2 linked regions of the Streptomyces sp. 2114.4 genome follow. The protein of the gene in region 1 binds, or shares a complex with, the protein of each later gene. Links are inferred from orthologs where the notes say so. Each region holds a gene or a part of one and is shown on either strand. Other genes may lie near its edges.

What was found.
Region 2: the proteins of dnaG (region 1) and dnaB are in contact, whole or in part, in a crystal structure (PDB 2R6A), measured with the Geobacillus stearothermophilus proteins. The link is inferred for Streptomyces sp. 2114.4 from one-to-one orthologs. Residues at the interface, in WP_049624496.1 of Geobacillus stearothermophilus: Lys456, Leu457, Leu458, Pro459, Ala460, Asn463, Ala464, Leu467, Leu535, Leu536, Ile537, Ala538, Gln544, Glu545, Asp548, Tyr549, His552; in WP_033016901.1 of Geobacillus stearothermophilus: Ser13, Glu15, Ala16, Gln18, Glu91, Leu92, Asp94, Ala95, Val96, Pro97, Thr98, Ala99, Ala100, Asn101, Tyr104, Tyr105, Ile108.

What each region holds. Positions count from the first base shown.
Region 1 is NZ_FYEY01000001.1:2,404,851-2,411,550, forward strand. What follows is about bases 1,629-4,520. They hold dnaG (DNA primase), read right to left. Parts: upstream 4,087-4,520; coding sequence 2,170-4,086; downstream 1,629-2,169. Other genes in these bases: CFW40_RS10485 (RNA polymerase sigma factor), read right to left, coding at 1,629-1,982; CFW40_RS10500 (pyridoxal-phosphate dependent enzyme), read right to left, coding at 4,496-4,520. Also shown: CFW40_RS10480 (FGGY family carbohydrate kinase), read left to right, coding at 1-474; more of CFW40_RS10485, read right to left, coding at 687-1,628; more of CFW40_RS10500, read right to left, coding at 4,521-5,590; CFW40_RS10505 (NAD(P)/FAD-dependent oxidoreductase), read right to left, coding at 5,600-6,700. UniProt on the Escherichia coli protein: RNA polymerase that catalyzes the synthesis of short RNA molecules used as primers for DNA polymerase during DNA replication.
Region 2 is NZ_FYEY01000001.1:4,101,928-4,108,580, reverse strand. The notes cover bases 1,756-4,600. They hold dnaB (replicative DNA helicase), read right to left. Parts: upstream 3,985-4,600; coding sequence 2,527-3,984; downstream 1,756-2,526. Other genes in these bases: CFW40_RS17995 (MATE family efflux transporter), read left to right, coding at 4,461-4,600; CFW40_RS18005 (TnsA-like heteromeric transposase endonuclease subunit), read right to left, coding at 1,756-2,275. Also shown: CFW40_RS18010 (helix-turn-helix domain-containing protein), read right to left, coding at 1-1,610; more of CFW40_RS18005, read right to left, coding at 1,607-1,755; more of CFW40_RS17995, read left to right, coding at 4,601-5,798; CFW40_RS17990 (serine protease), read left to right, coding at 5,888-6,653. UniProt on the Escherichia coli protein: The main replicative DNA helicase, it participates in initiation and elongation during chromosome replication. Travels ahead of the DNA replisome, separating dsDNA into templates for DNA synthesis.

The sequences.
Region 1 (6,700 bases):
TTGCACGGGATGCGCCGGGAGAGCATGAAGCCGGAGCACATGGCGCGGGCGGCCGTGGAGGGCATGCTCTGCGGGCTGGCGGACGCGCTGGATGTGCTGCGCGGGCGGGGCGTGGCGGTGCGCCGGGTGTTCCTGCTGGGGGCGGCCGCCGAGCTGGGTGCCGTGCAGGCGGTGGCGCCGGGGCTGTTCGGGGTGCCGGTCGTGGTGCCGCAGCCGGCCGACTACGCGGCGCTGGGCGCGGCGCGGCAGGCGGCCTGGGCGTGGGGGGTGGCGCACGGCACGCTCACCCCGGCACCCGGTGCGGAGACGGGCCCGGGCGGCGGGGCCGCCTGGGTCGATCCGCCGCAGTGGCCGGCCGCCGCGAGCCAGGTCTTCGAGCCCGGTGAGGAGCTGGCGGTCGGACAGGCCGTGCGCCAGCAGTACACGACGGTGCGTGACGAGGCCCATCCGGGGGCGTTCCAGCGGTCGGCGTGAGCGGGGGCGGGAGCCGCCGGGCCAATAGTCCGGGAGCCCAGTGGTCGGGCCCTCGCGCGGCCCGGCCCTCGCGCGGCCCGGCGGCGGGGTGCGCCCGCGGTCCGGCGGCCGGGGCTCGTGGCCCGGCGCCCGAGTGCTCCGGCGCCCGAGTGCTCCGGCGGCCCGGCGGTCCCACGGCGCCACAGCCCCGCGGTCCCGCGGCCCGGGTTGCCTCAGTCGAGGTAGCCGCGGAGCTGGTCGGCGAAGGCGTGGTCGCGGAGCTTGTTGAGGGTCTTGGACTCGATCTGCCGTATGCGTTCGCGGGTGACACCGAAGATCCGGCCGATCTCCTCCAGGGTGCGGGGGCGGCCGTCGGCGAGGCCGTAGCGGAGCTGGACGACCTTGCGTTCGCGTTCGCCGAGGGTGGACAGGACCGCGTCGAGGTGTTCGCGGAGCAGCAGGAACGCGGCGGATTCGACGGGTGAGGCGGCGTCGCCGTCCTCGATGAGGTCGCCGAGCGCGACGTCCTCCTCCTCGCCGACGGGTGCGTGCAGCGAGACCGGTTCCTGGGCCAGCCGCAGCACCTCGCTGACGCGTTCCCCCGTCAGGTCGAGGTGGGCGGCGACCTCCTCGGGGGTGGGCTCGTGGCCGCGTTCCTGGAGCAACCGGCGCTGGACCCGCACCACGCGGTTGATCAGCTCGACGACATGGACCGGGACGCGGATGGTCCGGGCCTGGTCGGCCAGCGCGCGGGACATCGCCTGGCGGATCCACCAGGTGGCGTAGGTGGAGAACTTGTAGCCGCGGGCGTAGTCGAATTTCTCGACGGCGCGGATCAGTCCGAGGTTCCCCTCCTGGACGAGGTCGAGCATGGTCAGCCCGCGGCCGACATAGCGCTTGGCGACGGAGACCACCAGACGCAGGTTGGCCTCGATCAGGCGGCGCTTGGCCATCCGGCCCAGCACCACCAACCGGTCGAGGTCGTGGGCGAGTTGGGAGGACAGGTCGGGGGTGGTGGTGAGCTTCTCCTCGGCGAAGAGGCCGGCCTCGACGCGGCGGGCCAGCTCGACCTCCTCGGCGGCGGTCAGCAGGGGGATCCGGCCGATCTCGCGGAGGTACTGGCGGAAGAGATCGGCGGACGGGCTGCCGGCCTCGGGGCGCGGTGCCGGCTCCGGGATGATCTCCTCGATGATCATTTCGGCGGCGGGCGGTTCTGCCTGTTGCGGCACGGTGAGCGGGTCCAGGGCCTGTTCCGGGAGCTGTGCCGGGAACGATTCCGCGTCCGGTTCGGCGTCGGGTTCCGCATCCCGTTCCGCGTCCGGTTCCGTGACCGGCTCTGCTGCGGGCGGCGCGTCGGCGAGGGTCTGGGTCTGCACGGGGGCGACCTCCAGGGTGATCGCTGCTGAGGCGGCAGAAAGGTCGGGCACGGTTGCGGCCGAGCCGCTGTCCGTCCCGTACGTCACAAGCGGTTGTGCGGGGGATTCCGGCGCGGTGCGACCGGGCCCGCCGCGCTCCGAGGACTCAGGCACCGCTTCTCAGTGTGGAGTACGACACACCCCCGCCACGAGGGGCGTGCGACCACTTTTTGAGTCCGGTCCGTGACCGGACGGCTACCGCGGGGAGTGTCCGGGGGTGTTAGGAGGCCTCACGGTGTGCCCTGAGGGGTCGCCCCGGACGCGTCCCGGACGCCCCCGGACGCGCCCCCGACAGGACGTCCTACAGGGCGGCGTAGCCGCGTTCGCGCAGGGACTGGCCGTACTGCTGGAGGACCCAGAGTTCGTTCTGTACGGCGGCGAGGTGCTCGGGGTCGGCGCGGGGGCCGAGACGCTGGAGGGTGCCGCGGATTTCGGTGACGCGCCGGTTGACGGCGGCGAGGCGGACGGCGACCAACTGGACGCCGGCATAGGCCTCGTCGGGATCGCGGCGGGTGTGCAGCGGTTCGACGGCGAGCTCGGTGACCATGGCGCGGACGGTGTCGTCGGGGGCGGCCTCCCGCACCCGGGGGACATACGCGTTGTCGGCGGCGCCGGCCGCGGCGCCGCCGGCGGCCTCGATGCACTGGCGGACCACGGCGTAGGGCGGGGCGGTGAACTCGTCGGCACCGTAGGCGTCGAAGGCCGGGGAGACCAGGTCGGGGCGCTGCAGCGCGAGCTTCAGCAGCTCGCGCTCGACGCGGTGGGCGGGGCTGCGGAGGTTGAGCGCCGGGCCGCGCGGGCCGGGCGCGGGGCGGGGCTGCTCGGCGGCCGGGGGCTGGCCCCGGCGCTGCTGACGGCCCTGTTCGGGGCCGCCGTCGCGGCCGCGCTCACGGGCCCAGCGGGCGAGCTGGCTGACCCGGCGGACGACGAACTGGGTGTCCAGGATGCCGAGCATGCCGGCGAGCTGGACAGCGGATTCGTGCTGGATGGAGCTGTTCTTGATGTTCGCGACGATGGGGGCGGCCTCGTCGAGGGCGGCGGCGCGGCCGACGGTGGTGTCGAGGTTGTGCCGGGAGACGACATGGCGCAGCGCGAACTCGAAGAGCGGGGTGCGGGCCTCGACGAGGTCGGCGACGGCCGCATCCCCCTTGGCGAGCCGCAGGTCGCAGGGGTCCATCCCGCCGGGGGTGATGGCGATGGAGGTCTCGGCGGCGAACTTCTGGTCGTCCTCGAAGGCGCGCAGGGCGGCCTTCTGGCCCGCGGCGTCGCCGTCGAAGGTGAAGACGACCTCGGAGCCGGCGTTGTCCATCAGGAGGCGGCGGAGGATCTTGATGTGGCCCTCGCCGAAGGACGTGCCGCAGGTGGCGATGGCGGTGGTGACTCCGGCCAGATGGCAGGCCATGACGTCCGTGTAGCCCTCGACGACGACCGCGCGGTTGGTCTTGGCGATCTCCTTCTTGGAGAGGTCGATGCCGTAGAGGACCTGGGACTTGCGGTAGATGGGGGTCTCGGGGGTGTTGAGGTACTTGGGACCGTTGTCGTCGTCGCGGAGCTTGCGGGCGCCGAAGCCGACGACCTCGCCGGCGATATCGCGGATCGGCCACATCAGGCGGCCGCGGAAGCGGTCGATGGGGCCGCGGCGGCCCTCCTGGGAGAGGCCGGAGAGCACCAGCTCCTGGTCGCTGAAGCGGCGGCCGCGCAGGAAGCGGGTGAGGTGGTCCCAGCCGGCCGGGCTGTAGCCGACGCCGAAGTGCTGGGCGGCTGCTTGGTCGAAGCCGCGCTCGGCGAGGAACTTGCGGGCGATCTCGGCCTCGGGGCCGTCCAGCTGCTCGACGTAGAACTGGGCGGCGGCCTTGTGGGCCTCCACCAGGCGGGTGCGCTCGCCCTGCTGGCGGCCGGGGGTGTAGCCGCCTTCCTCGTAGCGCAGGGTGATGCCGGCCTGGGAGGCCAGTCGCTCGATGGTCTCGGCGAAGGAGAGGTGGTCGAGCTTCATGATGAAGTCGACGGTGTCGCCGCCCTCCTGGCAGCCGAAGCAGTGGTAGAGCCCCTTGGCCGGGCTGACGTGGAAGGACGGGGACTTCTCGTCGTGGAACGGGCACAGGCCCTTGAGGTTGCCGCCGCCGGCGTTGCGGAGCTGGAGGTATTCGGACACGACGGCGTCGATCGGGACCGCGTCCCGCACCGCCTTCACATCGTCATCGTTGATCCTGCCTGCCACGCGTGAATTCTACGGCCGGGGTCGGACACTCCTGGCCGGAGGCGTCGGGGGACGTCGGCGGGTGGCCGGGAGATCTTCCGCGGGTGGCCCGGACGCGTCGGCGAGTGGCCTGGAGGTTCCGCGAGCGCTGATCGTTTTTCTCCCCCCACCCCCGAACCCACCCCCGCCCCCTCCCCCGAAGGGGGAGGAGGGGGAAGGGGGCGGGGGAGCGGACTGGAGCGGAGCAGGCCGGAAGGCCGGAAGGCCGGAAGGCCGGAAGGCCGGAAGGCCGGAAGGCCGGAAGGCCGGAAGGCCGGAAGGCCGGAAGGCCGGAAGGCCGGAAGGCCGGAAGGCCGGAAGCGCCCAAGGCCGGGGAACCCGGCCCCCCGGCCCCCACCCCCGGAGACCGCCCACCAGGCCGCATCGCCGTTCACCCCAGTAGTTCCAGGAACCTCTGCAGGCCCACGTTGCCGCCCGAGATGATCACGCCGACGCGGGGCGGGTGGGGGGACCGCCCAGGCCGCCCAAGCCGTCCCGGCCGTTCAGGCGTCGGTGGAAGGTCGATGCGCCCGGCGAGCAGGGCGGCCAGGGCGGTGGCGCCGCTGGGCTCGGTGACGATCTTGAGGCGTTCGAAGGCCAGCTTCATGGCCTCGCGGATCTCGTCGTCGCTGACCAGGGCGACCGAGTCGAGCAGCCACCGGTTGAGGGAGAAGGTCAGCTCGCCGGGGGTTTCGACGGCCTGGCCGTCGGCGATGGTGCGCGGGACGGGCACGGTGACGCGGTGGCCGGCGGCCAGTGAGCGCCGGGTGTCGTCGCCGGCCTCCGGTTCCACGCCGATCATCCGGATGCCGGGGACCAAGGCGGTCGCGGCGGTGGCGGCGCCGGCCATCAGGCCGCCCCCGCCGACCGGGACGAGCAGGGCGTCGAGCGGGCCGGTCTCCTCGATCAGTTCCAGGGCGGCGGTGCCCTGGCCCGCGATGATGTGCGGATGGTCGTACGGCGGGATCAGGATGAGGTCGCGCTCCTCGGCGATCTTGCGGCCGAGGGCGACACGGTCCTCGGTGTACCGGTCGTAGGTGACGATCTCGGCGCCGTATCCGGCGGTGGCGTCCTGCTTGGACTTCGGGGAGTCCTCGGGCATCACGATGACGGCGTGGCTGCCCAGCTCCCGGGCGGCGAGGGCGACGGCCTGGGCGTGGTTACCGGAGGAGTAGGCGGCGACGCCGCGGGCCAGTTGCTGCGGGGAGAGCCGGGAGAGGGCGTTGTAGGCGCCGCGGAACTTGAAGGCGCCGACCCGCTGGAAGTTCTCGCACTTGAGGTGGACCTCGGCGCCGGTCAGCGCGTCCAGGGTGCGGGAGCGCAGGACCGGTGTGCGGTGGGCCACGCCTGCCAGCCGCCGGGCGGCGTCCCGGACGTCGTCGAAGGTGACGGCCGGGACGCCGGCGCTGCCGGGGTCGGAGCCCGAGCCGGAGCCAGAAGCAGCGCCGGAGTCGGAGCCGGTGAAACCATGGTGGTTCTGCGTCATACGCGCACGCTACGGGAGCAGCGAGGCCAGCGGAACCTCCGGATCGGCCAGTGCCTCGGGCCGCAACCGTGCCCCGCCGCGGATCAGTTGCTGGATGGATTCGGCGACGTCCCAGACGTTGACGTTCATCCCCGCGAGCAGCCGGCCGTCCGCGCCGAGCCAGAAGGCGATGAACTCCCGTTTGGCGACATCGCCGCGGCAGACGACCTGGGCGTACGAGCCGGGCGGGGCGTAGCCGGAGTACTCCATGCCGATGTCGTACTGGTCGGAGAAGAAGTACGGGATGCGGTCGTAGCTGATGTCCTGGCCGAGCATGGCGCGCGCGGCGGCCGGGCCGCCGTTGAGGGCGTTGGCCCAGTGCTCGACCCGCAACCGGGTGTCCAGCAGGGGGTGATCGGCGGCGGCGACGTCCCCGGCGGCGTAGATGAACGGGTCGGAGGTGCGCAGCGCCGCGTCGACGGCCACCCCGCCGCCGGCTTCCGGGTCGGCGAGGTCCAGCCCGGCCTGTTCGGCGAGCGCGGTGCGCGGGGCGGCGCCGATCGCGGCGAGCACATCGTGGGCGGGGTGCTCCTCGCCGTCGTCGGTGCGCACCGCGAGCACCACGCCGTCCTGCCCGACGATCTCGGTGAAACGGGCGCCGAAGTGGAAGCGGACGCCGTGTTCACGGTGCAGATCGGTGAACAGACCGCCGAGTTCGGGGCCCAGGATGCCGTGCAGCGGGGTCGGGGCGGCCTCGACGATGGTCACCTCGGCGCCGTAGGAACGGGCCGCCGCGGCGACCTCCAGGCCGATCCAGCCGGCCCCGGCGATGACCAGATGGCCGTTGTCCCTGCCGAGGGAGGCCAGGACGCCACGCAGCCGTTCGGCGTGGGCGAGGCGGCGCAGGTGGTGCACGCCGGCCAGGCCGGTGCCGGGGATCTCCAGGCGGCGGGGTTCGGCGCCGGTGGCCAGCAGCAGCTTGTCGTAGGCGATCAGGGTGCCGTCGCCGAGGCGGACCGTTTTGGACCCGGGGTCCAGGCGGATGGCGGGCTGGCCGAGGTGCAGCTCGATGTGGGCCTGGGCGTACCAGGCGGGCTCGTGGACGAACACGCTGTCGCGCTCTTCCTTGCC
Region 2 (6,653 bases), 1.7 Mb from region 1 along the record:
GGCAAGCCGGGGCCGCTGTAGCGGCGGCGGCCGATCTCGACCCCGTAGTGCTGGACCGTGCGCCACTTCGTCTGCAGGAACTCAAAGGCCAGGTCCCGGTCGCGGGGTGCTTCGATATAACCCGCCCGCGCCATGCCGTGCTCGAACATCTTCGCCGGGGACATCCGCAGACCCGGCAGGCCCGGATCGACCAGGCTGGAGTGAGGCCTGCAGTGATAGACCGACGCAGTCCACTCCCGGATGATCGCCTCAAGCTCGTCGAGGAAGAAGAACGCGTCGTCCTCCGGGTTCTCGCCCCGCGAGTGGATGTCGGGCCCCTTGTAGCCGGGCAGCACCTGAAGCAGCCCTTCCCGCAGGGTCCGGAAATAGCGCTCCACCGGGCCCTTGTCGCGGCCCGTTCGTAGCCTCGCTGGCTGAATCGAGATGCCCATCCGGCGGCAGACGCTGGTCAGATGCTCCGAGACGTAGACCTTGCCGTGGTCGACGACCAGCGTCTCGGGGACCAGGGGCGGCGAGGCCAGGCCCGGTCCGGTGGTGCCCTCGACGTCGACCAGGACGGTGCGGGGGATGCCGTGCTCGGGCCAGACCGCGTGCCGCGGCCAATCCCGCCCCGCCGGCCTCGGCCGAAACGACTGGAAAAGCACCGCGCTGACGTCCACCGCCTTCGTCGAGACCGGCGTGAGCCGGATCCCCGTGATGCACCGGGTGTACCAATCCATCCCGACACTCAATTCGGCCTGCACCCACTTCAGCGTCAGCGGGTCGAACGCGAAGACGTCCAGCCGGGTGGAGTCCATCAGCAGGTACTCGCCCGGCCGCGTCGGCCGCAGCTTGCCGTACTGACCCTCCGGCCGACCGACGATATCCCGGTTGCGCTTCGTACTCAGCCGGAACAGCGGATGTCGTCGCTCCAGCTCCTCCAGCAGCCGAAACGCCGTTGCCCGACTCGGCTGCGGCACCACCCCCTCACCGAACCGCGCAATCACCCGAGCCCGGGTCCGCTCGATCACCATCGTCCGCGACGGCCGCGACTGGTCGGTGTGCTCGACCATCACCTCCATCGCGGTCTCCACCCATCGGTCATCGACCGCGATCCGCGAATTCCGCGTCGGCCCCTTCCTGGGAGCGAGTCCAGCCTCCCCATGCTCCCGGAACTCGGCGATCCATCGTTTCAAGGTCCGTAGACCCACGCCGAGTTCAGCGATCTTCGCCGCGTATCTGGCCTCCAAGGGCTTCTCCGGCGAGTACTCGGAGCGAGGTTCCTCGTCGCGTGCGAGTTCGAGGCTGCCGGACCGATAACCCGTCAGCACTTCGCGGACGTGCTCAGCTCGTTCCAGGACCTTCCGCTTCTCCGCCACGTCGAGCTGCCCGAGAACCACTGAGGCGATCTCACCCTCGTCGTCCGCCGACGGTCCCGGGCCGTCAGGACTGATCGCAGCACGGTCGGAGAACAGCAGTTCCTTGAGTGACAACCGCAGAAGCCGCCCATGACCATCCTTCAAAACCACCTCGTTGCCCGCCGTGGTCGCTGCCATCTCCACCACCTCGACGGACTCCCCGTCGTAGCGGAAGCGCGTACCAACTCCAACCCGAGCCCCCGCCCTGCTCACGCTGCCCTCCTCAGAATGCGTGAAGGGCCGAGTGGCCGGTTGAGATCGGTGACAAGAGCCTGCGTCCAGAGCAAATGATGGACGGCGGCGCGCACTTGCGGCTCCGGATGATTCGGCAGGCACCCCGCGACTTGCTCCAGAAGAAGCCCGTCGAGATCCACGTCTCGGAGCTCTTCCAGAACCTGGGCTCTGAACAGCCAGTCTCTGCGGTAACCCGCCAGGAACCGAATGTTCTCCAGCTCCACGGCCGGAGGCTCGCTCCAGACCTCGTACTTCCACCCCCGCGATTCCACCGCCCGCCGGGTCCAGCCGAAGGTGAATGCCACCTCAGGCTTGGACAACCGGTGCAACGGCTTGACGTCAACGACCACCGGCACCTTCCCGGTGAGCAGGAGATAGTCCGGGATATGCCGACGCGCCTTCCCCTCAAGCACCGTCTTCAGAAGGAAAGGCTGGGCCACGATGCCGCGTACGGACGGATCGAAGTCGGCGAAGAGCAAGCGCGACAGTTCCAATCGCGACTCGTAGATCACGTGGTCGCGCATCGTCGCCGACCAGTAGGTACCCGAGTAATGCTTCTGGCCCCTGTGCCAGCGGAACGTCCGCCACGGATGAGCCGACTGCAGAAGCTCGACAGGCGCCGTACCCCAGTCTCGGTCCTCCACCAGAGGACCACGCCTCCGCCGGAGACTCACCGTCGCAGCGACACTGTCCATCGCGCACCCCCAGCCCACGGGCGCTGGCCCGCGCAGCCAAGGGTGTCAGCCGAACTTCAACGCGCGGTACGAGCCGGAACCCACTCACCCGAAAGGGTGAACGCCCCGACCGGCGAGTCTCACAACGGCGGCATAAGTGCCATCGATGTGCCATCGGAGATGAGATTGTGCCGCGAAATCTGAGACCCTACACGCGCCACTCACGTCTGCGCCATGTCCACGAAGCGCGAGTAGTGACCCTGGAACGCGACCGTGATCGTCGCCGTGGGGCCGTTACGGTGCTTCGCCACGATCAGGTCGGCCTCGCCGGCCCGCGGGGACTCCTTCTCGTAGGCGTCCTCGCGGTGCAGCAGGATGACCATGTCGGCGTCCTGCTCGATCGAACCGGATTCACGCAGGTCGGAGACCATCGGCTTCTTGTCCGTGCGCTGCTCGGGACCACGGTTCAGCTGCGAGAGCGCGATCACCGGGAGCTCCAGCTCCTTCGCCAGCAGCTTGAGGTTCCGGGACATGTCCGAGACCTCCTGCTGGCGGCTCTCGGCGCGCTTCGAGCCGCCGGACTGCATCAGCTGGAGGTAGTCGATGACCACCAGCTTCAGTTCGTTGCGCTGCTTGAGCCGGCGGCACTTGGCACGGATCTCCATCATCGACAGGTTCGGCGAATCGTCGATGTACAGCGGCGCGGCGGAGACATCCGGCATCCGGCGCGCCAGCCGTGTCCAGTCCTCGTCCGTCATGCTGCCGGAGCGCATGTGGTGCAGCGCGACCCGCGCCTCGGCGGACAGCAGACGCATCGCGATCTCGTTGCGTCCCATTTCCAGCGAGAAGATCACGCTCGGCAGGTTGCTCTTGATCGAGCAGGCCCGCGCGAAGTCCAGCGCCAGGGTCGACTTACCCATGGCGGGACGGGCCGCGATCACGATCATCTGGCCGGGGTGCAGGCCGTTCGTCAGGGCATCCAGGTCGGTGAAGCCCGTCGGCACGCCCGTCATCTGGCCCTGGCGCGAACCGATCGCCTCGATCTCGTCGAGGGCGCCCTCCATGATGTCGCCGAGCGGAAGGTAGTCCTCACTGGTCCGCTGCTCGGTGACGGCGTAGATCTCCGCCTGGGCGCTGTTGACGATCTCGTCGACGTCGCCGTCCGCGGCGTATCCCATCTGCGTGATGCGGGTGCCGGCCTCGACCAGCCGGCGCAGCACCGCACGCTCATGGACGATCTCGGCGTAGTACTCGGCGTTCGCGGCGGTCGGTACGGACTGGACGAGCGTGTGCAGATACGAGGCACCGCCGACCCGCGCAATCTCGCCGCGCTTGGTCAGCTCCGCGGCGATGGTGATCGGGTCGGCAGGCTCGCCCTTGGCATACAGGTCGAGGATCGCCTGGTAGACCAGCTCATGGGCGGGTCGGTAGAAGTCCTCGCCCTTGAGGACCTCGACGACATCCGCGATCGCGTCCTTGGACAGCAGCATGCCGCCGAGCACGGACTGCTCGGCATCCAGGTCCTGTGGGGGGACACGCTCGAAACCGCCTGCCCAGGAGCCGCCGTCGTCGTCGCGTTCCTGGCGGTCGCCGCGGCCGCGTCCCTTGCCCTCGCCCCGCCGGGAGCGGGCGGCCGGCAGCAGGTCGCTGGGACCGGAGTCCGCCCAGGGGTCTTCCATGGGCTCGGGAATGCTCACCCCGGCACCTCCTCCCGTCCGCGGCGCGGACCTTGCTGTGCTGTTCTTTCTTACGGCACAGCTCTGACAATCGAGACGCCCGACTCCGGTTACGGCGCGTCGAGTTCGGACGATTTCTCAAGCCGGAACAGGCGGCGGGTGCCGGACCACGGTAGGCCCGTGGGCACCGTCCGCCAATCTGGTTATCCACAGGCCATGTGGATGACTGGCCTACAGCTGTGGAGAAGTCCCCGGATCCTGTGCACGGCACGGGGGAAACTTCTGTGGACAAGCACACAATCACCCTGCCCACACCCTCCTGACCTGCAGATTTCTCATCCATAGGCTGTGGGGAAGAAAAACTTCCCCATGCGGCTCAAGATCACGACAAACGGCACAGGGGAGGCAACTCCCCACAGCGGAAAGTAAGGACTGCAATAGGTTTGCATCTCTTACCTGTGGACGATTACCTTGGGCGCATGACCCAGGCTCCCGCGACACCGCGGCGCACCGACCGTCGCCATGACCGCGAGATCATCGCCCTCGCCCTGCCCGCCTTCGGCTCACTGGTCGCGGAACCTCTCTTCGTCATGGTCGACAGCGCCGTCATCGGCCACCTCGGCACTCCCCAGCTCGCCGGCCTGGGCGTCGCCGCCGCCCTGCTCACCACCGCCGTCTCCGTCTTCGTCTTCCTCGCCTACGCGACCACCGCGGCGGTCGCCCGCAGGGTCGGCGCCGGCGATCTTCCCGCCGCCATCCGCCAGGGCATGGACGGCATCTGGCTCGCCCTGCTGCTCGGCGCCGCCGTCATCGTGGCCGTCCTGCCCACGGCCCCCTGGCTCGTGGAGGCCTTCGGGGCCTCCGCCACCGCTGCCCCGTACGCGACGGCGTACCTGCGCATCAGCGCCCTCGGCATCCCCGCGATGCTCGTCGTGCTGGCCGCCACCGGCGTGCTCCGCGGGCTCCAGGACACCCGGACCCCGCTCTACGTCGCCATCGGCGGCTTCTCCGTCAACGCCGCGCTCAACGTCTGCCTGGTCTACGGCGCCGGGCTCGGCATCGCGGGCTCCGCCTGGGGCACGGTCATCGCCCAGTGCGGCATGGCCGCGGTCTACCTCACCGTGGTCATCCGCGGTGCCCGACGACACTGCGCCTCGCTGCGCCCCGACGCCGTGGGCATCCGCGCCTCGGCCCAGGCAGGGGTCCCGCTGCTGGTCCGTACGCTTTCGCTGCGCGCTGTGCTGATGATCGCCACCGCCGTTGCCGCCCGGCTCGGCGATGCCGAGGTCGCCGCGCATCAGATCGTGCTCACGCTGTGGTCCCTGCTGGCCTTCGCGCTGGACGCCATCGCCATCGCCGGGCAGGCCATCATAGGCCGCTACCTCGGCGCGGGGGACCGCGACGGCGCCCGCGCCGCCTGCCGCCGGATGGTCCAGTGGGGCATCGCGGCCGGACTGGTACTCGGTGTGCTGGTCGCGCTCGCCCGCCCCGCGTTCATCCCCCTGTTCACCTCGGACCCCGCCGTGCAGGGCCCCTTGCTGAGCACGCTCCTGGTCGTGGCCGTGACACAACCGGTGTCCGGCATCGTCTTCATCCTCGACGGCGTCCTGATGGGCGCGGGGGACGGCCCGTATCTCGCCTGGGCCATGGTGGTGACGCTGGCGCTGTTCGCTCCGGCCGCGCTGGCCGTGCCCGCTCTGGGCGGCGGACTGGTGGCGCTGTGGTGGGCCATGGCGCTGATGATGACCGTCCGCATGCTGACTCTGTGGCTGCGTACCCGCTCGGGCCGGTGGATTGTGACAGGAGCCTCGCGCTGAACCATCTCCCGCAGCACGTAGTGCATGTCAATAATGACCGTGTGCGCTCGCTTGCCGGTAGGTCCGTGGTGCCCCTGACGCTCGTCGTCATGGTGGCTGCTGTTGTGGTGGGCTACGCCTCGGAAGGGGAGGGCGACAGGAGCAGCAGCCGTGTCAGCGGTCACAGCAGCTTCGGCAAGTCCGGCGAGGCCGACCGAGATCCCCAGGATCAGGATCCCGCCGCCACGGCCCCGGCCGAGGACGGCAATGCCTACACTCCACGCCGCACCGAGCAGAACGCCCGGGTCGGCGTGGTCTTCGAGAAGGACGACTCCGGAGACCACTTCTGTACGGCGAGCGTGGTGCAGAGCCCGGGCCGGAACATGCTCATCACCGCGGCACACTGCGCCTTTGACGCGGACGCCGGGACCACGGTGAACGATCTCGTCTTCGCCCCCGACTACCGCGACCGCGATGAGCCCACCGGCCTCTGGAAGGTCAAGAAGGTGATCGTCGACGACCGCTGGGTCAAGTCGCAGGACGAGGATCTGGATGTTGCCTTCCTCGTGCTCGACAAGAAGAACGGCAAGCAGATCCAGGACGTCCTGGGCGGCAACACCCTCGGCATCGACCGTGGCTTCGACAACGAGGTCAAGATCACCGGCTATCCGACCAGCCGGGACACCCCGATCTCCTGCCAGAACCGCACCACGAAGTACAGCGACACCCAGATGCGCATCCAGTGCACCGACTTCGAGGGCGGGACGAGCGGCAGTCCCTGGCTGGCCGACTACGACCCCAAGAGCCATACCGGCACGGTCATCGGTGTTCTCGGCGGCCACGAAGGCGGTGGCGACGAAGACGATGTCTCCTACG